Linked DNA regions of Acidicapsa acidisoli. Each later gene encodes a partner of the first gene's protein in a complex. Links are inferred from orthologs where the notes say so. Each region holds a gene or a part of one and is shown on either strand. Other genes may lie near its edges.

Region 1 (15,658 bases):
GTCAAAGATCAAATCTGATTTGGGAGGAATTCCAGGATGGTCGGCGTCGCGCGCCGGGACTCCGCGAACACCGTAGGCAAGCTCCCAGGGAATAAACAGGCGTCGCTTGCCACCCACCTTCATCCCCTCAAAGCCTTGATCCCAGCCCGCAATGAGACGCCCAAACCCCTGCGGGAAGGTGAAGGGCTGTGCATCGCCAAGGACTGGCTTTCCGTCCGCGTCCTTCTGAGGCTTGCCATCCTTGTCCATCACAGGCATGCGATGGTCGAAGGAGGAGTCGAATTTCCTGCCGTCGGTGGCAAGCCAGCCGGTGTAGTTCACCTTGTACATCTTGTTGGGCTCAGCTTCCGCGCCGGTTCCAATCTTGATGTCCTCGTAGCAAAGGGTGAAAGCTGGCTTTGTCACGGCCTTGACCACGGGAATGCCGGGGGGCAGCTTGATGCCGATCACAGAGGTCGGCCTGCACGCGGTTCCAAGCACGGCGGTATGTCTGACTGCTGTGCCCGGTTTTGTACCTGGCTTGGGCGCAACCCCTGCACTCGCGGGAGTAGCGGATTTGGGTGCTGGCGCGGTAGGAGTTTGAGCCACGGCGAGAGTGCCGGCGAACGCTAACATCAGGGCAATTCGTGTCATAAGGGTTCTGAAGACTCCACTGGGTATTCAACGGGAGTGTATCAGGTGCCGGTCAAAACGACGGCAACAGACCTGTGATTTGGCAGACGAAGGCCACAAATATGGCTTGGGGAATGGCATTTAAGCCATTACATTGAGGTATGCAATCCCCTTTTCTGCACACTTTGCAGCCGCTTTGGCTGCCTGTGGCTTCCTCTCTTGCCGGGGCTCTGAATACGGTAGCTGGAGGCGGCTCGTTTCTTTCGCTTCCGGCTCTCTTGAATGCGATGAAGGGCAGCAGTGTCGGCTCCGTCTCTGTTCAGGCGACGAACAACGTGGCGCTTTGGCCCGGCCAGCTGACGTCAGCCTTCGCGTATCGGGACGATCTTAGACGCCACACCAAGCGCCTGCTGCCACTGAGCATCGCGTCGTTCGTTGGAGGGCTCGCAGGGGCATGGCTGCTTCTAATCACTCCAAATTCGCGATTTATGTATTTGCTTCCATGGCTGCTGTTGTTTGCGGCGGTAATGTTTGTGCTCTGCGAACCATTGGGGAGATGGCTCCAGACCCGGCGAGAAGCGCATCGCTCCGATCTCTGGCTGATCGTGGGCATGGCTGTGGTGAGCTTCTATGTCGGCTACTTCGGGGCTGGGGGCGGCTTCCTGGTGATGGCGCTGTTTGGAGTCTGCGGCGTGACGAACATCCATGAGGTGAACGCGTTGAAGGTGGTGACGGCGACGGTTTCGATCGGGATTGCTGTCTTCTGGTTTATCTATAACGGCCGCGTGGTCTGGTTCTATTGCTGGCAGATGGCGATCCTGGCGGCAATTGGAGGATATCTCGCAGCCCGCTATAGCAAGCGAGTCAATCAAAAAGTGATGCGACGGCTCGTCGCAAGCATAGGATTCCTGACGGCAGCTTATTTCTTCTGGCACGTGTACGGGCCAAAGTCGTAGTTTCAGCAGCCGATAGAATGGTTTCAGATGCATCGGATTGTAGTTCTGACATGGGTTCCGGCGAGTTGGACCTACTTTGACCCGAATAGCTTGATTCACTCCATTCATTCCATTGACTGGCGCATGCCTTGGGTCATTTTGGCCTCGTTTCTGGCCGGGTCGCTGAATGCGGTCGCCGGCGGAGGCTCGTTTCTCAGTTTCCCGGCGATGCTGGGGGTTGGGCTCGGGCCGATCCAGGCGAACGCTACAAATACAGTCGCTCTTTGGCCCGGACAGCTCACCTCGATTGCCGGTTATCGGGACGAGGTACGTAAACACCGCAGTCTGGCGACGAAGATGGCGCTCTCAGGTCTCCTCGGCGGGTCAGTCGGGGCGATCATTCTGCTCAACACTCCAGCACAGACTTTTCTCAACATGGTGCCGTGGCTGCTGCTCTTCGCGGCGCTAATCTTCGCGCTCAGTGGCCCAATCATGAAGCAGATCCAGCGAATGAAAGGCGATGACGCGCAAGGCGGCGACCCGGACCAGGAAACCGGCCGGAAGCACTGGCTGCTGGTGATCCTGATCACCCTGGTTTGCGTCTACCTCGGCTATTTTGGCGCCGGGGCGGGATTTCTGATCATTTCCTTGCTGTCGCTATTCGGTTTTCAGGATTTGAATGAGATGAACGCGATGAAAGTGGTTTCGACCACCATGGCCAACGGCGTTGCGTGTATCTTGTTTGCCTTCAGCGGCAAAGTGGAGTGGCGCTTCTGCCTCGCGGCGATGGTAACCTGCGCCATCGGCGGGTATCTTTCGGCGCGCGTGTCGCAGCGGCTGAATCCACGGTTTTTGCGCGGGTTGGTGGTATGCGTCGGTTTGGGGATCGCGGCTTACTTCTTCTGGAGAAACCACGGATGACCGTGTTCGCTAGTCCACGTCGGTCCGTCCTGATCGGTATCAGGCAAAATAGAAGTGTATGAGCCACGAAGGTATTCGTTTTGTCAGCAAGGAAGAGCAGGAGCGCCACGAGCGTGAGGAGCAGCACGCCGCCGCGCTAACCAAGAGAGCGCTGACTCCCAGTAAGGTGCGCGTGCTCAAGACCGAAGGCGCCGGCATGGAGATCGACTGGGAAGACGGGCATAAGAGCCATTGGAATTTTGCGTGGCTGCGCAATGCCTGCCCCTGTGCTACCTGCGTCGAAGAGCGGCAGACGCAAGGCCGCGAACCCGGGCAGCCCAAGCCCAAACCTACGCAGCTCTTGCAGATGTACGAGGCCCCGGCGCGCCCCGCCAGCGCCCATGCCGTCGGACGCTATGCGATCCAGTTCAACTGGCAGGATGGGCACTCGAGCGGGATCTATTCGTGGGATTTTCTCCGGCGCAATTGCCAGTGCGCGGAGTGCCGTGCTACCCGCTCTCCATCGGAATGAACGATAATGGAAGAGTGATTGCAGGGGGTGCACAGTCGTATACGTGTGTCCCTTATTGCATATTCGGCCTGTTCTGGCTTGTTCTAGTCTGTCCTGTTTGACTTGCCCTTCGCGGCCTCTCTGTCTTGGCCCCATCTCCGGACTGGAAGCGACCTATGGAACTATGGACGGAATATGAAGGCAGAGTCATTGATGGCGCCTTCCCTTTGGAAAGACTCTTGCTGCCCGAAGGACGCAGCGCCTTCTTTTCCACCTCGAACGGCAAGGGCGAACCGACAGTCATACGACTGATCGCCTCTCACTTCGACGAGGAAGAGATACTGGCCCGTTGGCGCGGTGTGGAAGCGCTCGGCCATCCCAACATCCTGAAGCTGGAGAAGTACGGCCAACTGATGCTCGACGAAACCACGGTGGTCTATGCCGTGATGGAGCCGGTCGACGCCAACCTCGCCGCAGTCATCGGGGGACAGCGCCTGACCGTCGCCGAGGCCAGACAGCTTGCCGCCAGCCTCGCCTCGGCTCTCGATGTGCTGCATGTGAATGGCTTCGTGCATGAGCACGTCGAGCCGTCCAACGTCTTTGCCGTCGGCGAGGTAGTCAAACTGCGTGGCGATTGTATCCGTGAGACTCCCGAGGGCGAGAGCGGCCTGGCAGCTAAGAGAAAAGATATTCACGATTTAGCAATCGTTATTCTGCAATCGCTTACGCAGGTCAGCACGCTGGAGGCTGCGGGACGCCAACTTCCCCTGCCTGCGCCGCTCGATCAGATCGTGCGGAACGGAGTGAGCGGAGCGTGGAGCGCGGTCGAGATTATGGCTGCGCTGCAGACTGGCGAGCGGCCATCGAATCCCCCTCCGGCAGCAGCCTCATCGCCAACGCAAACAGCCGTTAATAAGCCAGCCGAGCCTGATACGAAGACCGCCGCCAAGCCTGTAGTCAAGGCCGCAATCAAGCCTGAATCCGAACGCGACGGGAAGCCCGGCTTTGGGCCAAAGAGCGCTGCGTCTGAGGCCAGAGCAATCCCTGAAACGAGGTTAGGAGCGGTTCGTGTTGCCTCGTCTGCGGATCGGCCACCTCTCAGGATTGAAAGCTGGTTGCGCAGAGATTCCATCGAGAGCTGGCTTCGCGAAAATTCGCCAAAGACGGGATTGATCGTTGCGGGTGTAGTCGTGGCGCTGCTGGCACTGTGGCTTGGATGGCATTTCGCGCACTCCCGGCCTGCGAATCACGAGACTGCCGGGCAGACGATCTCTGCGCCTGTCCCGGCTCCGGTTACGGAGGCCGCTCCTGCTGGAGCTGCCAGATCGCTGCCGGTTCCAAATGCTGCGTCCGGTAGCCATGGGGATTGGCGGGTGGTGGCGTATACGTACAACCGCGAAGACCAGGCGCAGAAGAAGCGTTCGACGGTGGCTCTGAAGCATCCGGAGTTGCGGCCTGAGGTGTTTACGCCGACCGGGCATGCGCCGTACCTGGTGACGCTTGGCGGAGGCATGAGCCGCGATGAGGCGTTTGCGCTGGTGCAAAAGGCGCGTGCGGCGGGGCTGGCCCGCGATACCTATGCGCAGAACTATCCCGGCCAGCGGCGGTGAGTCTGGTGCTGGAAATTGTTCCACGTAGAACAATTTCTGGCGAATGGGACGGGCTTGGCGCGGGTGGGGTGCGAGTTATTCATTTTATTGGGGTTGAATTTGCGTGTTTTTATGGGGATTTGTGCTTTGTTGCAGCGAATGGGAAGCTTGGTCTGTGGGTCGGTTTTCCGCATCCAAGCAGGCAGGAGAATACGATGGCCACTTCAAATAGTCCTCTTGCGCCCGATGCAGAAACCGATATTGACGGTCCGGAAGTTTTTCCGCCGATTAAGCCAATCACTGAACTTGGGGTCGAGCTTCTCCCGGAAGGCGAAGACGACGAACCCCGCGGAGTGCCTGACGGCGGACTGCCGGAGCCGGCATAGAGCGCCTAGAGCTGTTCCTTCAGAATCTTTGTGATCTCAAGCAGAGTTTTTTCGTCCAACAGCGTGCCTTCGGGAAGCAACTGGAAGAAGTCCAGTCGGCTCATCCTCAGGGACCGCCAGAGCTGTTTCCTCACATCACCCGCGACGAGTCCTGCGCGGGCTCCCGAATTCCGTTCGACTGTCCAGACTGTGCTCATGTTAGTGAGAGAGTAGGCCGGGAAGGTAGATCTGACAATGCACACAACGTTATGGGCCATAGCACTATGGTCTGTGGAGCGGAGTGTTCTACGCGGCGGAGAAGCAGATTCCCTAGCCGGGAATGACAGAAAGAAAAGCAAGGGCAAGAAAGGGCTGCTTTTGTGGTTTCCCACCCTTCCCAAAGGACAGGAAGGATGGGGCACCCCTCGTGTGGTTAGGACAGAAAGTGCTAATGGGCCCCCGCCAGCCTTGAGGGAATCTGACCCGAATCTGGGATATTGATTCCGTCAACTCTGATAGCCGTTCCCATTGCTGTGGTCTTCCGGTTTCAGGATGACGGTCAGTCTTGCTCTGTAGATTCCAGAAATGGGCTGATAGTATTCCAGCGTGTTCAACTTCGGCAGACCGAATTCTCCTGGACAATGGCTTGTCCATATCGTGCTGGCCTTTGTGGCGCTGTTCCTTATCTATTGGCTGCTACACACTTACGCAATGTGATTAGCACGTTTTCAGCCCGTCAGGATGCCAAGAGCCAGAAGTAACCAATGGAAAGTGACAAATGCGCCACCTTCCATGATGCCAATGCGCAATATACAAAGTGATCGCCCGGTTGTCTCCTGAGAAAGAGCTGAAGAGTTCGCAACGCGAACTGCGGAGATGACTGAAGTGTGTGATTTGAACATCGAGCGGCCTAATGGATTGACCAACGCGGTCGAGCCTCGCAGAAAAGATTGCCGCTCGTGTGGTCATTGTCTCCGCGTTGACAGCAACCATAAGGCAGGCAGCTCCGATCCGATAGCGAATGAGGCTCCAAGCATGATTACAATCTCACGCTGCCCACAAGGGGCGGTATAAGACGCAGGCGGGACCGGGACAGTCCGGTATCGAGCGCCATCCGCCTTTGACGGCAGGTGATTGCTGTATATTTTCGCAATGCGTTTTGCGCCGCAAGAGACCCGCACTTATCTGGTAACCGCAGTTACAGCGCAGCGGCGGAGGCTGTTTCAGGTGACGGCTAACGCGGAATTGTTCCGGCAGGTGCTGTTCGACTACCGCGAGCAGGGGAGGTTTCTTCTCCATGCGCACGTCGTCATGCCGGATCATTTCCATGTGCTGATTACGCCAGCCGCTGAGGTTTCCCTTGAGAAGGCCATGCAATTCATCAAGGGCGGTTTTTCCTTTCGCCTGAAGAGCAAGATGGATGTCTGGATGAGGAGCTTCAACGAAAGCCAGATATCAACGGCGGACAAGTTCGCTGATTGCGTGCGCTGTATCGAGGAGAATCCAGTTCGGGCCAGACTTGTTTCGAGCGCCGATGCGTATCCGTTCAGTTCGGCGGGTTAGGGTAGGCTGGATCCGATGCCGGAGCATTTTCGAGGTCGAAGCACGGAGGGAGCCGGGGCCTTTATGCCCTGGAACGATGGGGCTGCCATATTGCGCCTTTAGGCGCGGGCATTTTCTTGATTTGGGAGCGAAGGCCCGCGGCTAAAGCCGCTTCGTTGCGTGGCGGCTATTCAGGGGCATGAATGCCCCTGCTCCCTCCGAATTCGCGCGGGGCGCGAATGGGTTTGCGGCGGTTGGGCTGGTGGTGAAGAAGCATATTCGCGAATGGAATGACAGATAGAAAAGCAAATGCGAGAATCTGGCTGGATCTAGGGGATATCGGGCTTGATCAGGCTTTGCGAGCCCCACATCTTAGAAGCGAGATGTGGGGTACCCAATTTGGTTGTTTGCCAGACCTGCGCCACCCACCTAACATGTTCGGGAGGCAACGGCCATGGCTATCCGTAGATCAATTGATTCCCTTATTCAAGAGTTCGCAGAAATGCGAGGCGTTTCGGCTGACTACGCAGTCCGTTTGGCTGTTTCGGAGGCTTTGCAGAGAGACAGGGGGAGGGGAAAGAAAGCCAAAGAAGATGCATCGCACGCACGTTCTAAGGAAGCCAAAGAACAGGCGCTGCACGCACCTTCCATCGAGGCTATCTACGCACGAGGCTTAGCAATCGCTGGAAGTCGCGGTGAGGACAAGGCCGTGGGTCAACTCTGTTCTGACCTTGGCCCACCCGTGGTGATAATCGCAATCTGCTTGCTTGGCGACGCCTTCTTTGAGAGGTACCTTCAATCAACAGTTCTTGCCTTGGTTTCATTGGGCCTCATTTCTTCATATATTTACTGGCGCAGCCTTCAAAAGATCGGCAAGTCAAGAGAACAAATGAGAGCGTCTCTAGCACTCGAAATTGAAGAGCTTAGCCAGAAGCTTCCTGATCAACTGAGCTTTCTTGCCGATCCTCCAACGGGGGACCCATACTTTAAATTGTTCGTGCTCGAGCGGGAGGGGTCCCAATAGTTCGCCCGGCCCGGCTTTGAGAAACCCACATCTCAGAAGCCAGATGTGAGGCACCCGCATTGGTATTTATTCAGACCTGCGCCACCTTCCATCAGATACGCTAGATCTGGTTTTAGACCTGTCGGGACCTTAGCCCGTCTTATTTCGGTCTGGATAGCTAGGATTTCCGAACCATTCAGCGTTTTGGAGGGATTTTGTCTTAACTGAATCGTAAATGCTACGAAGAGCCCTGTAGAGAAGATCGAAATCCACTTTTACGCCCACTTTTCCCTTGTACAAACTGTCCTCGAACAAGAGGCCCCCGCTTCCTGGTCCATGAACCAACTGCCCCCGGATGTGGGAGTAGCAGATCGACGCAATCGACGCTCTCCACAAGTTAGAGTTCAATTTCTGTTTTACAGGCTCGGCAAGGCCGGATTCCTGAACGGCCCTGCGGAGCAGGGCCTCCTCCAGAAGTGCATTGGGGTGATTCTGGACCACGGATTCCAGTAGGGGAAGGGCCTCGTGACAAAACCCCGCCGCTTTCTCCAGCAGATCTCGCGGATGAATCATTGCGAAGAGCGAATCTCCGCTTAGTGTTCTGAGCGCACGCGAGAAATTCTCGTTGTTGCTTTGATCGCCACCAAAGTGTCCAGATGCAAGGTGGTCGATATACACCACGCATAAGGTGAGCGCCTCGTCTTTAAAGGAATCTGCCAACAGCTTCGGGAGACGTTCGATTCTGCGTTCGAATTCCTCAAAGAAAGCTTCAATAAAAATGAGCTTCGCCTCACGGTCTTCATCGGAAATTGTCATCATGCGCCTCCGAGCGCTCCATGTTGCTAGGCGCGAACGCCCCGAAACACTCCCGACGTTGCGTTACGCAAAGCCACAGAAGGTAGGGTGCCCGGTGTTGCCGATGGGACGGAAAATTCAAAAGTTGGGGTGCGACGTCTGCCCATTTCCTTGAATGATTGCATGCCTTGTTCGCGCAAGACAAAACATGTCCGTAGCACACTCCTCTCTGGCGCCGTCGAGCGGCGATAACCTGCTGACGGTACACTAGAGGAAGGATATTTTCCCGCCGGATACGGAACTCTTGCAGCATCTTGTCGAACAACTGAATCCTGAACAGCGCGCCGCCGTGGAGACTACGGAGGGGCCGGTGCTGATCCTGGCTGGGGCCGGGTCGGGGAAGACGCGTGTCATTACCTACCGCATCGCTTACCTGATCCAGGAAAAAGGGGTTGCGCCGGATTCGATTCTGGCTGTGACCTTTACCAACAAGGCCTCGAAGGAGATGGGCGAGCGGATCGACAAGCTCCTCGAACGGGGTTCGCTGACGAAGCCGCTGATTGCGACCTTTCACTCGCTTTGCGTGCGGATTTTGCGGCGGGATATTGAGGCGTTGCGGATCGGGACCGGGCCGAATGCGGTCGGGCTGACGCGGGATTTTGCGATCTACGACGAGAACGATCAGCAGTCGATTGTGAAGACGATCATGAAGCGGCTAGGGTTGGATACGAAGCAGCTTACGCCGCGAACGGTGCTGGGGAAGATTTCGTGGGCCAAGAGCCACATGATCGATCCGCAGGAGTATTACCTCAGTTCTTCCGATCCGGGTTCGGAGCGAATTGCGCATATTTATGAGGCCTATCGCAAGGAGATGGCCAAGAACAATGCGCTGGATTTCGACGATCTCCTGTTGGAGACGGTGCGGCTGCTGAAGGCTTCGGGCGAGGTGCGGGAGCGGTACCAGCGGCGGTTCAAATATCTGCTAGTGGACGAGTACCAGGATACGAACCGTCCGCAGTATGAGCTGATGAAGATGCTGGCCGGCGAGCGCAGGAATGTGTGCGCGGTGGGCGACGAGGACCAGAGCATCTATTCGTGGCGCGGGGCGGATATTCGCAACATTCTGGAGTTTGAGAAGGATTTTCCGAACGCGAAGATCGTCCGGCTAGAGCAGAATTACCGCTCGACGCAGGTGATTCTGGAGGCGGCTGGGACGGTCGTAGCGAACAATGCTCAGCGCAAGGGCAAGACGCTGTGGACGGAGCGCGACGGCGGGTCGCTGGTGGGGTTCTATGAGGCTCCGGATGGCGAGAATGAGGCGCTGTTTATTGCCGACCGGATCAATAAATTTCTGCGTGAGGCCGACGGCGAACGGGAAGCGCGGACAGCGGTGCTTTATCGGACGAATTCGCAGTCGCGTCTGGTGGAAGAGGCGCTGCGGCGGTACGGGGTGAAGTACACGATGGTCGGCGGATTCAGCTTTTACGAGCGAGCTGAGATTCGCGACATGTTGAGCTACTTGAAGTTAGTCCTGAATCCGCATGACTCGGTCGCCTTGCAGCGGTGTGTGAATACGCCGACGCGGGGGATTGGGAAGACAACGCTGGAGACGCTGGAGCGGCTGGCGCTGGAGACGGGCACGTCGACGTGGGAGGCGATTGAGCAAGCGGCGCGGAATCAGCTTGTTCCGGCGCGGGCTTGCGCGGCTCTGGAGGGTTTTCGGCAGCTGATCAAGGATGCTCGGGCGCTGGTGCATCTGGACGGCGACGATTTTGCCGGGAAGCTGGCGGCGGATGTCGCTGGGGATTCGGCGGACGCTGTGGGCGAGGCCGATGTCGGTTCGGATGCTGGATCGGATTCAGGGTTTGAGTTTGGCGAGAATGCCAGCTTTGACTTTGGGGCGTCGTCGGATGCTGGCGACGGGACGGATTTTGATTTTGGAGGCGAGATCGTTGAATCGGTGCCCGCAGCGATCATCCCGATTTTCGATCCTGCGATGCTTTCCCCTTTCCTCAGCAACACGGCCGGAGTCAACAGCAAGACCACGGCGCAGAAGAAGATTGCCGAGCAGGCAGCGCGAGACGCCAGCAAGCTCAATCCGCTGGACCCGGAACAAGATCGTGCTTTTCGCAAGCCGGGCGATCGGGGAACTCTGCCGGAGCTGATTCGGTTCCTGATCGATCGCAGTGGGTATATTCGAGTGCTGGAGGCGGAGGGTTCGCCGGAGGCTGTGAGCCGGATTGAGAATCTAAAGGAGTTGGCGAACGCGGCGCAGGATGCGGAGCAGCGGGGCGAGACGCTGAGCGAGTTTCTGGATCATGCGGCGCTGGTCTCGGATACGGACCAGTACAGCGAGGACGCGCGGGTGACGCTGATGAGCCTTCATGCGGCGAAGGGGCTGGAGTTTCCGCTGGTCTTTCTGACTGGAATGGAAGAGGGGTTGTTTCCGCATTCGCGGACGATGAACGACCCGGATGGGCTGGAAGAGGAACGCAGGCTTTGCTACGTGGGCATGACGCGGGCGATGGACACGCTGGTGCTGACGCGGGCGCAGTATCGGCGGCGGTACGGGAACGACGCGCCGGAGGCTAGCCTGGCTTCGCGGTTTCTGGAGGAGATTCCGGGGCGGCTGATTGAGAATCTTGGGACGCCGATGCATCGGCGCGAAGCCAGCGGCGGCGGGTATGGTTCGGGTGCGTGGGGCAGCGGATTTGGGGCGAATCGCCGGACTGGATTGGCGGCTGGAGCCAACGACGATTTTGGCGGCGGCCACTACAGTTATGAGGATGAGGACCAGAGTTCCGACAGGACTCCCGGGCGGACGCCGTTGCGTGCGCCTTACGCGGGCGTGAAGGCTACGCCGTATCCGCAGGCTGGCGGGAAGCCGGTTGTGTGGACGCCGCAGCGGAAAACAGGTACGGCGGACGCGTCGAAGCCAGCGGAGAAGAAGCCGGATTCGCTGGATAATATTGCCCAGTTTTTCGGCGGACGCAGTGCTGGCGGGCGGGGCGGCGCTGGTTTTGCCCGGCCAAAGATGGAGGTTCCGATGAGCCCGGTTACGCCTGGTTTGACGAAGGGCAGCCGCGTGCGGCACGGAAAATATGGCGAGGGAACCGTAATTCTGCGCGAAGGCGACGGCGAAGATGCGAAACTTACGGTACACTTTGCTAGATTTGGGGTAAAGAAGCTGATCGAAAAGTTTGCGCAGCTGGAGAAGATGTAACGCGGACGCCCCTCTATGAGTTCAAGCCCTGGTCTTTACTGGTTGGGGCAATCCAAAAACAACACGAAAAGAGAAAAAGATGGCAAACACAAAGGCTGTAGAAGACGTACTGGAACGCAAGAAGATCAAGCGCGCTGCTCGCAAGAAGGCCGCTCCGAAGGGACCACGGACTGGGCCACGCGGCGAGAATAAGCAGAAGCTGAAGAAGGCTGCTCGCGGCCAGGCGAAGCGCAAGTAAGGTGAGTTTGACCCCAGGTCTCCAAGTTCTCAAGGGCGAGACCCGGGGCACCCATTGTCTTCATTGACTTTCCGGTGGATTGGAGTTTTCGGGGCGGGTGATGTGAATCAGACGAGTTCCATTCCAAGGGCGAGGAGCTTTCCACTGGCGAGCCAACTGCTGTCCCGTAAGTCCATCGACAAGCTGATTCTGGACTCCCAGGATCCGGAACACTGCCTCAAGAAAACCCTCGGCCCATGGTCGCTGACGGCGCTTGGCATTGGGGCGGTGATCGGTTCCGGGATATTCACCGTGATCGGGACAGCGATCTCAGGGAGCCAGTCGAATATCTCCGAGTGGAGCAAGGCGCCGGTCGCGAGCCTGGTGCTTCATGCTCTGCGGCATACTGCGCTTTCGGGCGGCAGGCCGGGAGCGGGGCCGGCGATCTCGATTTCGCTGGTGCTGGTGGCGATTGTCTGCGCGCTGACCGGTCTTTGCTATGCGGAACTGGCGTCGATGATCCCCATTGCGGGATCAGCGTATACCTATGCCTACGCGACGCTCGGCGAGCTGGTTGCGTGGATCATTGGCTGGGACCTGATTCTGGAGTACGCCGGGTCAAACATGACGGTGAGCGTTGGCTTTGCCGCACATGTGGTCGACTTTCTGGACTGGTTCGGGCTGCATCCCTCGACGAAATGGATTACCCCTGCGTATCTGTCGGATGGCATGACGGACCTGCAGGGGAATGTCCTGTATAACGCGGGCTGGCACTTCGGGTTCAATATTCCGGCGTTTCTGATCGTTCTCTTGCTCACGGTGCTGCTGGTGCGCGGCATTCAGGAGTCGGCCAAGGCGAACAATGCCATGGTTGGGATCAAGATTGCGGCCATTCTGATTTTTGTCTTCGCTGTGCTTGGTTATATTCATCCGGGCAACTGGCATCCGTATATGCCGAATGGCTTTTCGGGGGTGCTGACCGGCGGCTCGATCATATTTTTTACGTATATCGGATTCGATTCGGTTTCGACCGCGGCTGAGGAGTGCTGCCATCCGCAGCGGGATTTGCCGATTGGCATTATCGCCACGCTGATTGTCTGTACGCTGCTCTATCTCTCGGTGGCTGTCTGCCTTACGGGACTTGTTCCGTGGCATACGATGGTCGATGACGCGGCGCCGGTGGTCAATGCGCTCAAGAAGCTGTCGGTGCTGCCGGGTGGCCATCCGCTGCATTGGGTACGGCTGATTGTGCTGGTCGGCGCGCTGATGGGGATGGTTTCCTCCCTGCTGGTATATCAGCTCGGTCAATCGCGCGTCTGGTACTCGATGTCGCGGGATGGATTGCTGCCGAAGATCTTCAGCAAGGTTCATCCGGTCTTTCGAACGCCGGCGTTCTCGACCTGGGTTGCTGGATTTCTGGTTGCGATTCCATCGGGCTTGTTTGATATTGAGCTGCTTGCGGATCTATCCAATATCGGGACACTGTTTGCGTTTGTCCTAGTCTCGATCGGGGTTCTCGTTCTTCGAGTGCGGGAACCCAATCGCCGACGCGGCTTCCGCGTTCCGGGTGGTCCGGTGATTCCGGTGCTGAGCATCCTCTTTTGTGTTTTGCTGATGTGCGGTCTGCCGATCATTACGTGGTTCCGCTTTTTCATCTGGCTGACAATCGGGCTGGTGATCTATTACCTCTACAGTCGCCACCGGTCCGAATTTGCCCCGGCGAAATAGCTAACAGCGGTATTTGACGTCAGAGGGCAACGAATTAATTGCTTGTAATTGAACCCGAGCTGCATACAGTCCACTCCATCCGAGACTGCATGCGCTTAAAACAGGACCTGCAGACCCATAAGTAAATTGTGTTGGATCGTTGAGTGAAGTAGGCGCGTCGGTAATGCCCACCATCCTCCGGTCCCACGGTAATTTCAGGAAAGCGGTCTCTGTGGTTGCAGATGCATGCCGCGCAGAACGGGCAATGGTCATGTGTCCAGGACTCCTGATGCGGAACGTCGCTCCAGCGCGTCCACGCAAACTCAGCGCCCTTCCAGTTCGAGACTCGCGGAACTAGGCTCTCAACGTCGTCAACTGATCTCAGGTCGATCATGTTCCTCTTACTCTCGGCGAAGTGCAAAATTAACATATCATTACTACGAAATGAAATCGAAGCGGTTTCCACATCGGTACATAATGTCTGACGAGCGGTTGCTGGAGTTCGCTAATCCAGAGCGTCCCGGTAGCATAGAAGGATGCAAGATCAATCTCGGCATGAATCCATGAATGATTTCATTCTCCGCTTGCCCAAGGCGGAGCTGCACTTGCACCTTGAGGGCACTAGCATGTTTGCGGGGAAGACCTTGGAGGGAAACCTTGCATGAGCCGACCTGCGATATCCAGCATCTCGCCTTCGTTCATTGTGCGCAATGTCACGGCTTCCATCGCCTTCTATCGCGACAAGCTGGGTTTCGAGGTGGAATATCAACACCCGGACGCCGATCCTTTCTTTGCCATCGTGCGGCGGAACAACGCGATGCTCTTTGTGAAGGCGGTGGGAGTCGATCCGCTGCCCAATGCGGCACGGCACCCTTGGGCCAGGTTGGATGCCTACGTTTCTGTATCCGATCCGGATGCGCTGGCGGATGAGTTTCTTTCGCGTAGTGTCGCCTTTTCCGTACCGCTCAAGGATACGGAGGATGGATTGCGCGGCTTCGAACTGGAAGATGCTGGCGGCTATGTGTTGTTCTTCGGCCGGCCTCGTGAAAATTCAAAGTAAGGTGCTAACGGCTTCCGGCGAGGTTCCTTGGTGGAATCGGGCGCAATAGAATGAAGTATGTCCGATGATCTTTCTTCGTTTATCCGCCGGTTGCCTAAGGCGGAACTGCATTTACATCTGGAAGGCACGATTGAGCCGGCGACCCTCGCGGAGCTGAGCGAGCGGGTCGATGCTGGCTTTGGGGCTGCGCCATTAACGCTGGCTGAGGCCGAGGCGCTTTACCAGTACACAGATTTTTCGGGATTCATGCTGGCCTTCAAGGCAGTGACGCGGCGGTTGCGCGGGCCTGAGGAGTATGAGTTGGCCGGCTACCGCATGATCGGGCAGCTTGCGGCGCAAGGGGTGGTTCATGCCGAGGTATATATCTCGGTGGGCGTGGTCTACTTCTGGCGCAAGGAGGAAGACGCAGCCGATCCGCTGCTGTTTGAGAAGATCTTTGCCGGGCTGGAGCGCGCGCGGGAACGGGGCGAGCGCGATTATGGCGTGACGCTCTATTGGATCTTCGACGCGGTGCGGCATTTCAGTGTTCCCGAGGCGCGGCGGGTCTTTCGTCTGGCGGCGCGGATGCGGCAGGAGTATCCGTCGATCATCGGCATTGGCTTGGGCGGGGACGAGCGGGTCGCAGCTTCGGAGCCGTTCCGGGAGATGTATGCCGAGGCGGCTGCGGCTGGTCTCAGGCTGACGAACCACGCGGGGGAGACGACCGGGCCTGAGGCGATCTGGGAGGCTTTGTCGATTGGTTCAGAACGGCTCGGTCATGCGCTTTCGGCGATTCGCGATCCCGAACTGGTAGCGGAGCTTGCGCGGCGGCAAATTCCCCTGGAGCTGAATCCCAGCTCGAATGTGCGGACCGGGGTCTGCCCCTCGTTCGCGGCGCATCCGTTGCGGGAGTACTTCGATCGCGGGTTGATGGTCACGCTGAACTCGGACGATCCGGCGTTTTTTGGCTCGCCGGTCGAGAACGAGTACCGGCTGGCGCACGAGATCCACGGGTTTGACCGCAGCGGCCTCAAGGCACTCGCAAAGAACTCGTTTCGCGCAAGTTTTTTGCCGGAATCGGCGAAGCAGGATTGGCTTTCCCGCATCGAATCAGTGATGTGAGCAGGCTGTCTCTTTCCGGACTGGCACGAAAGTGTTACCTCGTCTGCCCTGGACAGTCTTAAGTTAATGTGCGTTATCATTTACTTGGAGGAGTCCCG
Region 2 (15,155 bases), on another replicon or contig:
ATTAATTTCGCGATTTTTAGTAATGGCTAGTAATCAAGGGTCCAGTGTTGGCAGCCTGTGCGGGCTCTTGCTTAATGTGTAGGGTGACGCAGGCATTTTTGGCGCTGTGAACAGCGTCCTGGCGCGGCGTCATCTGTGCGTGACTTCCGGCTCGCTGCTATACCTTGTAGGGGCCGTCCAATCGATTGAGATTGCGCGACCTGGAGGCGAGGATATTCAAAAATCGGTCGAAACTCAAAAAACGGTCGAAGGGTGACCGGTTTTCGTTTGAACGGCGAGCGCGGGCCAGAATAGCGCACAGGGCGCACGCCACTTGACCGCTGACGCGGTAGTAGACACCGCAGAGGAAATTGCCGCAGATTGGGCAGCGGTCTATGCAGCACGCCTCGCCTTTTCCAGCGGAGGTGGGAAGCGAGTGAGCAGAGTCGAATGAGGGACTCGCGGACGCTCCGGGCTTGGATGTATTTTGAATTGAGTTATCCATAACTTAGGCGAGAGTAGCACGGTTGCTGTCAATAGCCAGCTTATAAATAGAGATAATTCTAGTAACTCTGGGTAACCATCGCTAGCTTCCTTGCGCCTGGAGCAATACTTACGACATTTATGTCTGCTATTATGCTCAAGTTTTTGAGCCATTTAAAAAGGAAAATAGCTTTCGAATTCGCTTGATGTGTCTTGAAACGAGACATAGTAAGGTTGCCGTGTCGTCTAAGCACTGAGCTGTTGTAAGTGGTGGTCGAGATGTTGTACATTCCTTTGCCCCGCTTTTCGGCGGTTAGTTTTCCAATGAAGCAGTGAGGATTCTTCGTGCAAGCTGCCAGGCCACCTTTGCAGAAGCGGTCAAGCAGGGCGATGAACCTGTGCCGTTCCGCGACGGTTGATTCGTAGAGGCTCTTCGTGGTGGGTCAGTGCACTTGAGTTGAGTTGATCGAGCTGGCGATTCTTCACGAAAGATTGCCCCGTCACGTGGTTGGACCGATGCTACACTTCTCCTGCTTCTTATGGGGGTTCGATTTCCATGTTCGAAAGCGACATCAATACGGTGATTGGCGCGATCATCGAGTTGTTCACGCAGATGGGTAACCCGCCCCCTTTGCAGGCGGGACAATGGGGGCCGACGATTACGACTTATTGCGGGAACGGGGCCTGGAATATGCGAGGCACGTCCAATTACTTCAACTGCGGGGTGAACCAAGGTCCGAATACACCCGGCCCGTTTGGACAGAAAGGGCATCTCTCCCGGCAAGATGGTGAGAACGTTGCTTTCTGGTTCGAGCAGCAGTACGCGCAGTTTCGGCCCAACGTGCTCCAGCAGGGGACGAAATGGAACTTCACGATGGTGATCGGCCACTATGCGTTCAACTTTCATATGGAGATCGGTTGACGGCGGGAAACTGTTCCACGCAGAGCACTGTTGGTGAATGGAGCAGACTTGGCTCGAAGAGTTGTTGCGATTGGTTTGTTTTCAGGTGTATGGAGACGCCTGCTTATTGGGATGTTTGCGCCTCGTTGCAGCAAATGGGGATGTCGGTGATCCCCTGTATCAAGACGTTTCGCGGCGCGTGGAGTCTGTGGGATCGAATGTGTTCAGGTTCATCACGTCCTTTACATATTGTTCCGGGGAGTTCGCGGTACGACTTTCCGGATAAACAGCAGCTCCAGACGTAGACAAGGAAAGTTTGTCCAGTTCACCCCGTAGATGCTTGGCGAGCGGGCGGCCATCCTTCTCTTCGAAGATGGTCACATGCGTTCCTTCTACTACGCAAACACTTACTGAGTCGGCGATGTCTCTCCACTTTTCTTCCACTCTGGTTTCAAGCCGCAGCGGCTGGGCCGTTGACACGTAGACCAGCATGGGACCGGAGTATTTCTTCGGTACATATTCCTCAACTGCGGTATGCAGAGCTTTTGCATATTCCTGTGCGTCCCGGGGGATATGGTTAAAAAAGGACAATCGACTCTCTGCCGGATGGCGCTGAATAAGACCGGCTGCTTCCCTGCGTCTTTCCTGTACCCTTGTAATGGATTCATTTGCTTTATTCCAAATGACCTTTACGGCCGACAGAAGAGATGGATTCCGCTTGACTTCTTCATAGGCCCACTCGGCGAAATTTCTATTCTGGAAATAAAAGCGCGCACACTTTTCGAAGATACCGAAGGGTCTTTTGTCGGCTGGGGTATTGAGCGGTCCAAAATCGATTGCGATCAGCAGGGCAACTTCCCTGTCATGGACGTTCTTCAATTGTTGCGCCATTTCAAGAGCAATGACCGCACCCACGGACCAACCAGACAGAGCGAGCGGGCCTGCCGGCTGAAATTTTTGAAGCGCATCGACATAATATTTTGCGAGCTCCTGAACCGAACTGCCGCGTTCGGCATTTCGTTCGGAGGAAGGTGGGTGGATGCTAAAGAATGGCTGGTCTGGGCCAAGCATCTCCGCCAGACGAAGAAAGTCTGTAGAGCTCGGGTTTAAGGAATTTACGCCATAGAAAGGGATGCGGCTGCCGTCGTCCATGGCCACAACATGGAGAGGCGTGATTGGCCCACCCACCTGGCCTTTGCCTGAACGCCACCTTGCCTCCTTCCAGCGCAAAGCGAATGCGATTTCGCGCATCTTCGTGATACTCGAAGTTCCAGTATCGATGTCCAAGACATTGCGATTATCTTCAGGCGTGGCGTTCATAAGAGCGTTTTTCTCAAACTTTCAGATACGAACGGACACCGACAAGTGCATTTGACTACTGGACACCTGTGGCTGTTCAACTGCATTACTGCTTGAGTGCAAGATAACCTGGAATGATAGTCGAATTGTACGTGCCCCGGCTCAGGAGCAAAAAATCCTGGAACCGGTAGGCATGGTGAGGACTACTAGCTGCAACGACCGCAGGGGAGGCGGATCCTAATCTACACAGCCGTGCTTCACTCACCGCACTAATCAATTATTGTAATTAGCCCCTTGCGCAATCGAAAGAAAATTATTATTGCGCCGATCTCGGCCATCTTGCGCTTATGAGGATTTTGCGATCATCTCATTCGGATCATTTCGCGTAATTTAAGGGTTTTATAGGCCGAATTCGCCTTATGTTCACCTTTTGGGCTATGGACCGGACTTAAAGGTAGCCCGGAGGAAGACGCGGCGCTCTGACATAAGTCATAGCGAATCCCGCAACCGGAGCTTAATCTTTGATGTGAGCAGGCTTCTCGATTTTGCCGAGGAGGCGAGCGATGAAAGCGACTCAAGTACTCGGGTGCGACCCCGTCTCGCGCAATTGGCTTGTGCCCGCAAAAGCAGAAAGGACTTAAATGGAAGCATTTTCACTTGGTTTTTGGGGCCTTGCCGACCAGAGTCTCCAATGGATTGGAAGAGGTGCTGCGTGGGTTCTGTTGAGAAGGCGTTACCCAAGAGACGAAAGCGCTCTTTGTGCCGCAACAGGCGGTGCGCTTCTATGCGCGGTGTTCGGCGGAGCCATCGGATTTGCTCTTTCTGATCCTTCGCGAGATATAAGCGCGATTGGAGGAACGATACTTGGATGTTTGCTAGGGATGTGCACAGGAATCATTTTCGGAGCGTTTGTTGAAACTGTCGACAGCGCGATTAAAGACCTGCTGAGATCTTTGAATTCGAAATAGCTATCAAATTTAGTTAGCTTTCAACCCTGGAGCGCATTAGCTGGTCTTGTTACCCAGGGCGTTGCTCTGGGCTGGGATAGCGATGCGCCTTTGGCGCTTTGGGTTGGTCGAGATTATCGGAGCGTGCTGAGTCGGAGGGCTCGAAAGAAGCCGGGTTTTGTCGCTTGCGCATGGCCGAGTGGGGGCTTTGAGAAGCCCAGGTCTCAGAGGCGAGACCTGGGGCACCCTCGATTGTTACTTATTGAGATCTGGGCCACCCGCCATTCGAATGAATATAAAACAGACGCATTATAGGATTTGGACACAACGATTGACGTGGATTTTAGAGTCCCTTGACCATATTTGAATGCTATCGATTTTGTTTCGCTTTCCGACAGTAGAAACTCCGCGTGAATTGGCTCTGCTTCGTCGAGAACTTTTCCCTCTCGGCGATGTCTTTTGTCGAGCCATGCTGGATATTGCTTCTTGACCTCAAATTTCGCGCTCGCGTTCACTGGCCTGAGCCTGTAGAGCGCATTCAGAAACGCGCTCTTTCCTGATTCGTTCTTCCCTACTATGCAAGTGACATCGCTTTGGATGGCCACCTCGTTGGAGTCGAGGATGCTCTTGAAGTTCTCTACTCGGACACTCGTAAGTTTCATCTAACCCCCATATTCTTGTTGTGCTTGAAGATATCAGATTGATTCTATTCCTAGACCTCGCTTTGCGATTGTAGTCGATGGGCAAATCTCCAATATATTGCGGACGATATTTCGCCTTATTTTCGCCTTTCTTGTATACTGATTGCTATGGACTTTCAACTCGTTACGCCTTATCAGCCTAAGGGGGATCAGCCTAAGGCTATCTCGGAACTGGTGTCGGGGTTGGCTGCCGGGGAGCAGCACCAGGTTTTGCTGGGGGTTACCGGGTCGGGTAAGACTTTTACCATGGCCAAGGTGATCGAGGAGTTGAATCGGCCTGCGCTCATTCTGGCACATAACAAGACGTTGGCGGCGCAGCTTTATAACGAGTTCAAGCAGTTCTTCCCCTCGAACGCGGTCGAGTACTTTGTCAGTTATTACGACTATTATCAGCCGGAGGCTTATATTCCCGCCGGGGACTTATATATCGAGAAGGAAGCTACGATCAATGAGGAGTTGGACAAGCTTAGGCTATCGGCTACGCGAAGCTTGTTTGAGCGGCGGGATGCGATCATTGTCAGTTCGGTGAGCTGTATCTATGGTCTTGGTTCGCCGGAGGCTTACTACGGGATGTTGTTGTTGCTGGAAAAGGGGCAGCGAATTCACCGCAAGGATATCTTGCGGCGGCTGGTGGAGATTCTGTATGAGCGGAACGATCACGACTTCCGGCGCGGAACATTCCGGGTGCGCGGGGATGTGATCGAGGTCTTCCCTACTTATGACGAGAATGCTTACCGGATTGAGTTGTTTGGGGACGAGATTGAGTCTTTGTCCCAGATCGATCCGTTGTTTGGGACAGTGAAACAGAAGTATGCGAGGCTGCCGATTTATCCCAAGAGCCACTATGTAGTGCAGCCGGAGCGCAAGGCGCAGGCTATCGAAACCATTGTGGCCGAGCTGGCGGATTGGGAGGCTGAGTTAGAGAAGCAGGGGCGAATGGTGGAGGCGCAGCGCATTCATCAGCGGGTGCGGTTTGACCTGGAGATGATTAAGTCGATGGGTTACTGTCATGGGATTGAGAATTACTCGCGGCACTTCAGCGGACGGCTGCCGGGTGAGCCTCCGCCGACGCTGCTGGATTACTTTCCGAGGGACTTTCTATTATTCGTCGATGAGTCGCATGTAACGATCCCGCAGGTGCACGGGATGTGGTTTGGCGACCAGAGCCGGAAGCAGAATCTGGTGGATTATGGGTTTCGGCTGCCTTCGGCAAGGGATAACAGGCCGCTGAAATTTGACGAGTTTGAAAACCGGATCAACCAGACGATTTATGTTTCGGCGACTCCGGGGCCGTATGAGCTGACCAAGGCGGCCGGGGTGGTGGTGGAGCAGGTCATTCGGCCGACGGGGCTGATTGATCCGGAGGTTGAGATTCGTCCGGTGAAGGGGCAGATTGACGACTTGCTGGGGGAGATTCGCGACCGGGCGAAGCGCAATGAACGGGTGCTGGTGACGACGCTGACCAAACGTATGTCCGAAGACCTGGCGGGGTATTACACCGAGGTCGGCGTGCGCTGCCGGTATATGCACTCGGAGATTGAGACGCTGGAGCGGATCAAGATTCTGGCGGGGCTGCGCAAAGGTGAGTATGACGTGCTGATCGGGATCAATCTGCTGCGGGAGGGGTTGGATCTGCCGGAGGTTTCGCTCGTCGCGATTCTGGATGCGGACAAGGAAGGTTTTTTGCGGTCGACGGGGGCGCTGATTCAGACGATTGGGCGCGCGGCGAGAAATGTCGAGGGTCGGGCGATTTTGTATGCCGACAGGATGACGGATTCGATGCGCCGGGCGATTGACGAGACGGACCGAAGACGTGAGATTCAAAGAGCTTACAACCTGGAGCATGGGATTACGCCGCAGTCGATTTTGAGCAAGCTGGAGAATTCTCTGGCGGCGATTTTGAAGGCGGAATATGGCGATCCACTGGAGGAAGCGGCGGAGGGAATGCCGGAGTTTGCCTCGCAGGCTGAGCTGGATAAGTACCTGGAGGGGATGGAGGCGCAGATGCGGGAGGCGGCCAAGAAATTTGAGTTTGAGAAGGCGGCGAAGTTGCGGGACACCATCAAGGAGCTGCGGGCGAAGGAGTTCTTGTTCGGTTAGGGATGGCAAAACCGATTAACTTCCAGTATTTTCAGGCAACCTCTGCGCACTTTAGCACATCTATGTGGCTAGTTGGTAAATACCGGGGGAAAAGCTAGATGGTAACATTCATCCGGCCACGGGTGATTATGGAGAAGATTTTGCTAGTGGACGACAATCCACTTCGGGCCTCAATGAGGAAATCGTTATTGGAGGGTAGCGCACCGGATGTGGTGCGAGCGCTGGATGCGTCTGAGGCGCTGTGCCTGGTGGAGTCGCCGGAGTTTGCGCAGGGGCTGGCGCTGGTGATTACCGGACATGCGATGAAAGGGATTTCAGGGCCAGAGTTTGTGGCGGAGTTTCGCAGCAGGATGCCGGCGGTCCCCGTGCTGGTTCTTAGTGCCGTGCCGAATGCGGAGCAGGAGTATCAGGGGATTCCGGATGTCCTGGTTTCGCAGACGACGTCACCGGATGAGCTGAGGTCGCTGGCGCGGGGGCTAGTGGTTTCCCGGCAGAAGCGAACGGCTTGAGAAACTGCCTTCCGTGTAACGGGTTTTGCGGTCGCAGAACAGCTTCGGCTAGAGAGTCCTGATAGAAAGACAGAGTGAAAAATGTCCGTCATATGCGCCGGTTTCCGGCGCAATTTTTATTGACATTTACGTCTATTTACTTACGTCACAGTTCATTCCATGCGGATGGTCAGGACCGGGCAGCTGGCTCCGTAAAGAATCTCCAACAGGGTGTGGCCGAGGAGGATCTCACGCAGGACGGAGTGCTTCCTGACGCTGGTGATGATGAGATCTGCTCCAGCTCTGGCTGAGGCCTGGCAGATAGTTGGGCCTATTGCACCCTCCAGAACTTCCACTTTGGTATCGGCGAACTGCACCACCGCATGGAGTTGCTCCGTAGCGGCTTCGATTCGCTCCGGGGTTGCGTGTTTCGGCAATACATGCGCGAGGGTGTATTCGACGGGCAAGCGACGTCGAAGGGCGCGGGCGTATTCGAAGTTCCGAATGGATTCGGGGCTGAGGTCTGTGACGCCGAAGACGTGGAAATGACCTTCGCCAACCCATTTGCGGACTGGGCGGCAGTCGGCGACAGTCAGCACAGGGATCATGGTTTTGCGCAGAATGCGTTCGGCGGTCGAAGCAAGCGCGAATCCGCCGAAGTTTGATGCGGCTTGCGTTCCGAGAACGAGTATGTCGACCCGGTATTCGGCGATAACCTGCTCGATCTGGGTGTCGAGGTCACCCTTGCGCATCAGTATCTGGCAATCGATGTGCTGCATTCTGACGGACTCGGCGAGTTCTTCGAGGGCCGATTCGCTGCGCTGGAGAATTTCGAGCGTCGCTCCAGGGACGCTGTTTGCCACGAAGGCTGTCGCGTTGAGGACGTGCATGAGCAGGAGGGATGCGCCGTAGACATGCGCTACCGCGATCGCATGTTCCAAGACCAGGGATGTCTTGGGCGAGAAATTTACGGGAACCAATATCCGGTTTACTTTGCCTTCGAGAAAGTTGCCTGGTGTGTCGTTCATTCGTGCTTTCCTCTCGGCTTCTAGGCTGTCTCATCTCTAAGTTCGGCGAATGAGGTTATGCATTATTCCTGGCATCGCCTTCCGCCCTCTGTGAGATGAGCGGCGCGGATCTTTGATCCGGAATTTGTTCGCGTCCAGTTCGCTTCAGGGGTCGGAAGCGAGGTGTCCTACGACTCCGCATTACGACACCGCATTCCGTCTCCTCAAACCTTTGGTTGAGTTTCGTAACAATTGCTTTCCATAGGATGAGACTGGCTTTACGAGGCGCTTGGTAGCGTGTGGCGGCTGGTGCGACAATCGATTGTGACAAATAGGGCGGAGTGGCGAAAAGCTTATGGCGGCATTTGGTAGTTTTGCTCTTCTGATTGGACTAGCGCTGGCGGCTTATAACCTGTTTGCCGGCGGAATTGCGCTGCGTCTCCTGGCTGTCGGCGGGCTGGCGAGGGTTTCGCCGGAGAGGCTGGCTGAGACGGCGCGGCGGGCGGGGATTGCCGGATTTGCGGCGGTTACGGCTGCGGCCTTTGCGCTGAGCTGGTCGGTCTTCCACAACGATTTTTCTATCGAATATATTGTCGAGCACTCGAATATCGCACTGCCCGCGCCGTATAAGTTCGCCGCGCTTTGGAGCGGGCAGGAGGGTTCGCTGCTGCTGTGGGCATGGTTGCTGGCGGCGTATGGGTTTGTGCTGCGACTGACGCATAAGAGCGACGTGAAGCTTCATGCCTATGCCGGAACGATTCTGGCCGGGGTGCAGGTCTTCTTTCTGCTGTTGCTGAACTTTGCCGCGCCGCCGTTTTCGCTGGTGCGGGGCGGGGTTGCGCCGGCGGATGGGAATGGCCTCAATCCCCTGCTGCAGTATCCGGAGATGGTGATTCATCCGCCGATGCTGTACCTGGGATATGTGGGATTCACGGTGCCGTTTGCGTTTGCACTGGGCGCGCTGATGATGCGGTATCCGGGTGAGAAGTGGATTCACATCACGCGGCGCTGGACGATGTTTACCTGGATGTTTCTGACCATCGGGATCTTCCTTGGTATGCACTGGGCATATGCGGTGCTGGGCTGGGGCGGGTACTGGGGTTGGGACCCGGTGGAAAATGCTTCGCTGATGCCGTGGCTGACGGGCACGGCTTTTCTGCATTCGGTGATGATGCAGGAGAAGCGCGGCATGATGAAAAGCTGGAATGTCTGGCTGATCTTCTCGACTTTCATGCTGTCGATTCTTGGGACGCTGCTGACGCGCGCGGGGCTGGTGAGTTCGGTTCATGCCTTTGCTCAGTCGTCGATCGGGAACTGGTTTGTGGCGTTCCTGGTGCTGATCGCTGTCGTCTGCATATTCACCTTTGTTTTGCAGAAGGATCATCTGAAGTCGGAGCATCGCGTCGAGTCGCTGGTGAGCCGGGAGTCGAGTTTTCTCTTCAATAATCTGGTGCTGCTGGCGGCCTGCTTCACGATTCTTTGGGGGACACTGTTTCCGGTGCTCTCGGAGTATGTGGAGGGGACGAAAACGACGCTCTCGGGCGCGTATTACAGCCACATTGCAATACCGATCGGCGTGTTTCTGCTGCTGCTGACAGGCGTTGGGCCGCTCTTGGCGTGGCGGGCATCGTCGTTCAAGAGCCTGCGGCGGAATTTTATTCTGCCCGGGGTTGCGTTTGGGGTGACGGCGATCGCCTGCATCGCGGTGGGGTTGAAGCCGTGGGCGGATGAGGGCGTTTTTTATTCGCTGATGACGTTTTCGCTGGCGGCGGCTGTGGCTACGGCGGTTGCTTCGGAGTTTCTGCGCGGGGCGGCGGTGGTACGGCGGCAGACGGGCAAGGATTATCTGTCGTCGACGATTCTGCTGGTTCGGAGGAGCACTCGGCGGTATGGCGGATACCTGGTGCACTTTGGCGTGGTGATCATCTTTATCGGATTTGCCGGTTATGCCTTCAATCGCAGCGCGGAAAAGCCAATGGGGCCGGGCGACAAGATGGAGATTGGGCCGTATACGCTGGTGAACCTCGGCAATACGCAGGAGTCGAACGCGAATTACGACTCGGAATTTTCGCTGCTGGATGTTTATCAGAACGGCAAGAAGGTGCTGGCCCAGTCGATGGCTCCCGAGAAGCGCGTTTACGCGGTGAACGGGCAGCCGCAGACGATGGTGGCCAACCACTCGACGATGCAGTGGGATTTATATGTGGTGTATGAGGGACGGGATTCGACGACCGGGTTGCCGATTATCAAGGCCTTCCTCAATCCTCTTGTGATGTGGATCTGGGTGGGGCTGGTTGTGGTGGTGCTTGGAACGCTGGTGGCGCTGGTGCCGAGTCTCAGCCCGTCGCGGGCTGCGGTGGCTGTACCGGTGCCGCAGCCTGGGCCGATGCAGGCTGCTGTGGGAGTGACTGGGGGCGGAGATTGATGCGGTTTCTTAACGGGCGTGTGTTGGACCCCATCCTTTGTGCAAAATCGCCCAAAGGATGGGGCACCCAGATTTCCAGATTCTCCAATATCCGGCCCAAATTTTCGGGACCGTTGGCTCGTGTGGCTCAGGCCCTGCTGGTCGCTTGCGTGGTTTGTTTTTCTGTGGGGGCGACTGATCCGCAGGCTCGGTTTAACGATCTTGGCCACAAGATGATGTGCACCTGCGGGTGCGGCCAGGTGCTGCTGGAGTGTAACCATGTGGGCTGCACGGTTTCGGGTGGAATGCGGGATGAGTTGACCGCGGGCCTCGCCACGGGCATGAACGACAGCCTGATCCTGCAGAGTTTTGTGCAGAAATACGGGGCGACGGTGCTGGCTGCTCCGACGACTCAGGGGTTTGATCTGGTGGCCTGGATCATGCCGTTTCTGGTTGCAGCCGTTGCCCTGGTGGGAACGATTCTGCTGGTGCGGAACTGGGCGAAGAATCAGGCCCAGCTCGTGCATGTTGGGGCAGATGGCAAGGCTCGACCGCCGGGTATTGGAGCCGAAATGCGGGACCGGATTCGCAGGGAAACGGAGACGGATTAAAGCATCTGCGTACCCCACCCTTTGGGCAAAAGACGCGCCAAGGATGGAGCGCCCGAAGATTTGGTTTAAGACAGAATTCAAGAGCGCGAGCGAGGGTTCGATATGTCGAGTACGGACGGGATGATTGGCGGCGCGGTATTGGCGTTGCTGCTGTTTCTCTTTACCTTCTGGCCGGAGAAGAATGCGGCGGTGCAACGGCAGAAAACACGGCTGGATTTTCTGGAAGAGTTGAAGGAACAGATCTACGCGAATCTGCGCGACCTCAATTTTGAGTATCAGGCGGGCAAATATCCGCTGGAGGATTACACGGTCCAGCGCGGGATTCTTGAGAAGGAAGCGGCGACGGTGCTGGCGGAGATGGATTCGCTTCAGGCACATGCAACAGGGGTTAGGCATTAGGGAATAGCCGGCCGCGGCGTCTGGTGAGCCCGCCGATTTCTTGCTTGTGGAAAGGTTCTGTTTTGAATTCAAAGACTTTCTTTTGTCTGCGGGTCTCTGCGCTCGCGATGCTGGCTGCTGGTTCCCTTGCATTTGCGGGGACGATTACCGGTACCGTTACGAACATGACAACGAACAAGCCTGCTGGTGGAGACAAGGTTTCACTGCTGAGTCTCTCCGCCGGGCTGGAAGAGTTGAGCAGCACGAAGACAGACGCGAGTGGACAATTCAAGCTCACGACGCCTTCTTCTGATGCGCCTTTTCTGATCAAGGTGGAACATCAGAAGGGCGCGTATTTCAAGAACATGCCGCCAGGAGCGGTCAACGCCGTTATCACCGTGTATGACGTGGCGGCGAAGGTAGGGGGCGTCTCGACGGAAGCCGATGTGCTGCGGATTGAAGCTGACAACGGGCAGTTAAAGATTACGGAGAACTACTTCGTCAAGAACGTCTCTTCCCCGCCCCGGACGGAGTCGAGCGAGCACACGTATGAAGTTGTGATTCCGCCGGATGCGACGCTGGAGGGCGCGGCGACCGTTGGTCCAAGCAACATGCCGCTGGCGGCGACTCCCGATCCCGTCAGTCCGAAGGGACACTATGCGTTTTCGTTTCCGATTCGGCCGAATGAGGGCGAGAACGGAACGCGCTTTCAGTTGACGTACCACGTGCCGTATTCGGGCAGCTACAAGTTCACGCCGAAGCTGATGCAGGCGACCGATAATCTGGCGATCATGGTGCCGAAGAGCATGAAGTTCGAGCCCGGCGCGGGCACGAGCTATCAGACGGTTCCGGACAATGTGAGCGCTCAGACCTTTCTGGCGCGGGGTGTAAAGCCGGGTCAGGCATTGGAATTTACGGTTTCAGGTACGGGCGCGTTTCCGCGAGATTCGCAGGCGGGCGGACCGGATGGCGGTGGTGCTGCTGGTGGCGGAGCGGGTCCGCAGGCGGGTGAGGACACCGCGGCGCAGGGTGGGCCTGGTGGGAAGCCTGGGGGTGGATTGGGGAATCCGATCGACACGCCGGACCCATTGAGCAAGTACAAGTACTGGATTCTGGGCGGGCTGGCGCTGGTGCTGGCGGCTGCGGCGGCTTTCCTGCTGCGCAAGCCGGCTGTGGCTGCCGTTCCAGCGTCCCCGGTGGGCGCTGCCCCATTGCCGGCTGAGCCGCAGATCGCGGCGTTTGCCGCGCCGAGCGGAAAAAAGAAGAGCCAACTGCTGCTGGATGCACTGAAGGAGGAGCTGTTTGCTATCGAGAGCGAGAAGGTGGCCGGAAAGCTTTCTCTGGAAGAATATTCTGAAGTTAAGTCGGCGTTGGAGATTGTGCTGCGTCATGCTTTGAGCCGGCAGTGATGGGACTGTTGCGCTGTGCCGGCTATCGCTGATCCCCACCCTGATTTGTGGCGATGCGCTATTGATTCAATCGCATTGATTGGTTGCTTAGGTTGGAGTTATGAAGACGCTGATTCGAACGCTGATTTTGCTGTCCCTGATCGTCTGGCTAGGCGCGGAGATCTTTTTTCCTGCTATTGCGGCGATTACATTTGGGCAGCTTGCGCCGGATACGCATGCGGCTGGTCAGATTGTTGGCGCGCTGCTGCGTATTATGCACTGGATGGGACTGGTCTGCGGAATTGTGCTGCTGGCGTTGCTGGCGTTGGCCCCCGCCTGGGGTATTTTCAAGTCGCGCTCGGTATTAGCGCCGATGGTGCTGGTATTGCTGATGGTTGGGCTGACGGCTTATTCGCAATTCAGCATTATTCCGGCAATGGAGCGGGATCGCGTTGCGGCAGGCGGTGTGATTGACGCGGCTCCCGCAGACAACCCCGCGCGGATTGACTTCAATGTCCTGCACGCGCGCAGTACGAACGTAGAGGGCACGGTGCTGCTGCTGGGGATTACGGTGGTGGCGCTGGTGGCATACGCCGAGAGTGCAGCGGCCAATCGTGTCTAAAGAACGTCTAATATCTGAAGCAGAGTATGAGCAACTGAAGTATTCGTGGCTTAAACCTTGATAGAACGATCCGGGAATTAACTCCAGCAGGAAAAGATGAAACAAATCGTAGTTGCGGTGCTTGCCGCTTTGATCCCTTTCGCCCCTTATGGGTTGTGCGCTCAAGATTCGACTCCTCTTACTCAGATTCGATCCACGCCGCTGCCGGAAGTAACGGGTGGCGACTTCGATCACTTTGCGGTGGATATTCGTCATGAGCGGCTGTATGTGGTGTCTGAGGTCTATGCCTCGATTGAGGTCTTTGGCCTGAAGACGGGTGAACACTACCAGAGTGTCCGCGGGGTGGTGAAATCGCCGCGCAAAATTGCTTTCCTCGAAGACAAAAATCAATTGATGGTGCTCGATGCCGGTGGCGCGGCGTGTCTGTTCCTCGACGGGCACGATCTTCATCTCATGGGCAGCGTTGCGTTGGAGCCCGGGCCGGATGCAGGGGTCTATGATCCGGTGTCCCGGATTTTTTATGTGGGTAATGGGGGTCGCGCGGCGAAAGCTGACTTTTCCTATATCAGCATGATCTCGGTAGACCAGCAGAAAGTGGTGGGCCGCGTACGGGTGGAAGCCTCGACGCTCAAGACGCTGGTGATGGACCAGGCGGCGCAGAAGCTCTACGCGACGATGCGCGACAAAAACCAGGTGGCGGTGGTGGACCTGAAGACAAGGACTGTAGAGCAGACTTGGTCTTCGCCGGAGCTGCATGTGGACTCTGCGATGGCGATGGATACGCTGGATCAACGGGTGTTTGTGGGCAATCGCAATCCCGGTGAGTTGGTGGTGCTGAATGCGCGCGATGGTAGCGTGGTGGCGACGCTGAAGATCGGCAACGTCTCCGATGATATGACGTATGACGCGACGCACCATCGCATCTACATCACAAGCGAAGATGGGTTGGATGTGGTGGCGCAGGACGCCCCAAATCGGTACCGGGTGGTGCAGCATATCGATACTTTGGGAGGAAAGACTTCTATCTATGTACCATCGTTTGGACGATTTTTTGTGGTGCATACAAAGGGAGAGTTGGCAAAAGAGGCGGGATTGCAGGTATTCAAGGTGAATTAGAGCAAAACCGCAGTAATCGTATCCCTCTTTGGCATCGTTCAAAGTGGATTTTTCTTGAGGAAAAATCCACCTGGCCTTAGTCGCTTCGAGACACACCTACTGTGGTTTTGCTTTAACGCACGAAGGAGGATGAGGCACCCCGATGCAACAAGGGATGCTTCGGACGTCCAGCGAAGTTTGTGCAGTTAGTCCGCGTTCTCTTTCACGACCCTCAGCGTCACTTCTTTCAAGAAGGAGGCGCCGGGGTTGCCATGGTCCGGCTCCAGTTCCCACACGACATCTTGAATCCTGTAGGAGTGGTGAGCGTTTTCTCCATCACGGATGCGAATCGACTCTCCGATGCGTGGAACCCTGGAGCGCCCTGGAAGCCTGAGCTGGATGTCTGAGGAGCCTGCCTCCAGTATCTGAATTCCGATGGAATGGCCGGTTGCTAATCCCTGAACCACCGCGTCTGCGTCGCTTGCGCGGGTGGCTGCAAGTTCCTTTTCACCAGTTTCGATCAGTGAGCGCGCCTTCTTGAGTTGGATGCCTCGATCCCGCAGGATGCGAGCAGCGAGACACTTTTCCTCGCGCAGAATTCCCAGCAGGAGGTGCTCGGGACCGATGTGCTTGTTGCGAAGACGCTCAGCCTCTTCGGCGCTATAGGCCAGGATGCGCAGGGCCTCGTCGGAGAGGGGCAGGTCGATGCTGGTTGCGATCTTTTGCCGTTTCGTGGTGAGTTCAGAGATTGC

The links.
Region 2: the proteins of OHL23_RS03295 (region 1) and uvrB are in contact, whole or in part, in a crystal structure (PDB 7EGT), measured with the Thermus thermophilus proteins. The link is inferred for Acidicapsa acidisoli from one-to-one orthologs. Residues at the interface, in WP_096412145.1 of Thermus thermophilus: His654, Arg656, Phe657, Gln666, Asp668, Glu669, Lys680, Arg681, Leu682, Ser683, Lys685, Tyr686, Ala687; in WP_096411307.1 of Thermus thermophilus: Glu23, Leu25, Arg26, Asp27, Gly28, Glu29, Arg30, Phe31, Arg55, Glu326, Asp327, Phe328, Glu379, Ser382, Gln383, His398, Gly400, Arg401.

Annotation. Positions count from the first base shown.
Region 1 is NZ_JAGSYI010000001.1:786,056-801,713, reverse strand. Bases 8,177-11,675 are described here. They hold OHL23_RS03295 (ATP-dependent helicase), read left to right. Parts: upstream 8,177-8,556; coding sequence 8,557-11,475; downstream 11,476-11,675. Other genes in these bases: OHL23_RS03290 (hypothetical protein), read left to right, coding at 11,555-11,675; OHL23_RS03300 (hypothetical protein), read right to left, coding at 8,177-8,276. Outside these bases: OHL23_RS03340 (FKBP-type peptidyl-prolyl cis-trans isomerase), read right to left, coding at 1-633; OHL23_RS03335 (sulfite exporter TauE/SafE family protein), read left to right, coding at 774-1,568; OHL23_RS03330 (sulfite exporter TauE/SafE family protein), read left to right, coding at 1,596-2,468; OHL23_RS03325 (DUF971 domain-containing protein), read left to right, coding at 2,527-2,979; OHL23_RS03320 (SPOR domain-containing protein), read left to right, coding at 3,135-4,568; OHL23_RS03315 (hypothetical protein), read left to right, coding at 4,763-4,933; OHL23_RS03310 (REP-associated tyrosine transposase), read left to right, coding at 6,065-6,475; OHL23_RS03305 (hypothetical protein), read left to right, coding at 6,909-7,478; more of OHL23_RS03300, read right to left, coding at 7,608-8,176; more of OHL23_RS03290, read left to right, coding at 11,676-11,713; OHL23_RS03285 (amino acid permease), read left to right, coding at 11,816-13,420; OHL23_RS03280 (VOC family protein), read left to right, coding at 14,061-14,459; add (adenosine deaminase), read left to right, coding at 14,517-15,560. UniProt on the Escherichia coli protein: A helicase with DNA-dependent ATPase activity. Unwinds DNA duplexes with 3'-5' polarity. Translocates on single-stranded DNA with 3'-5' polarity. Initiates unwinding more efficiently from a nicked substrate than double-stranded DNA.
Region 2 is NZ_JAGSYI010000002.1:639,564-654,718, forward strand. Bases 3,919-6,914 are described here. They hold uvrB (excinuclease ABC subunit UvrB), read left to right. Parts: upstream 3,919-4,418; coding sequence 4,419-6,410; downstream 6,411-6,914. Other genes in these bases: OHL23_RS28845 (AAA family ATPase), read right to left, coding at 3,919-4,271; OHL23_RS12715 (response regulator), read left to right, coding at 6,539-6,914. Also shown: OHL23_RS12700 (hypothetical protein), read left to right, coding at 1,019-1,384; OHL23_RS12705 (thioesterase domain-containing protein), read right to left, coding at 1,544-2,683; more of OHL23_RS28845, read right to left, coding at 3,834-3,918; more of OHL23_RS12715, read left to right, coding at 6,915-6,919; OHL23_RS12720 (universal stress protein), read right to left, coding at 7,072-7,926; OHL23_RS12725 (heme lyase CcmF/NrfE family subunit), read left to right, coding at 8,261-10,330; OHL23_RS12730 (cytochrome c-type biogenesis protein), read left to right, coding at 10,330-10,920; OHL23_RS12735 (hypothetical protein), read left to right, coding at 11,023-11,319; OHL23_RS12740 (peptidase associated/transthyretin-like domain-containing protein), read left to right, coding at 11,382-12,707; OHL23_RS12745 (DUF4149 domain-containing protein), read left to right, coding at 12,808-13,308; OHL23_RS12750 (YncE family protein), read left to right, coding at 13,405-14,424; OHL23_RS12755 (Clp protease N-terminal domain-containing protein), read right to left, coding at 14,610-15,155. UniProt on the Escherichia coli protein: The UvrABC repair system catalyzes the recognition and processing of DNA lesions. A damage recognition complex composed of 2 UvrA and 2 UvrB subunits scans DNA for abnormalities.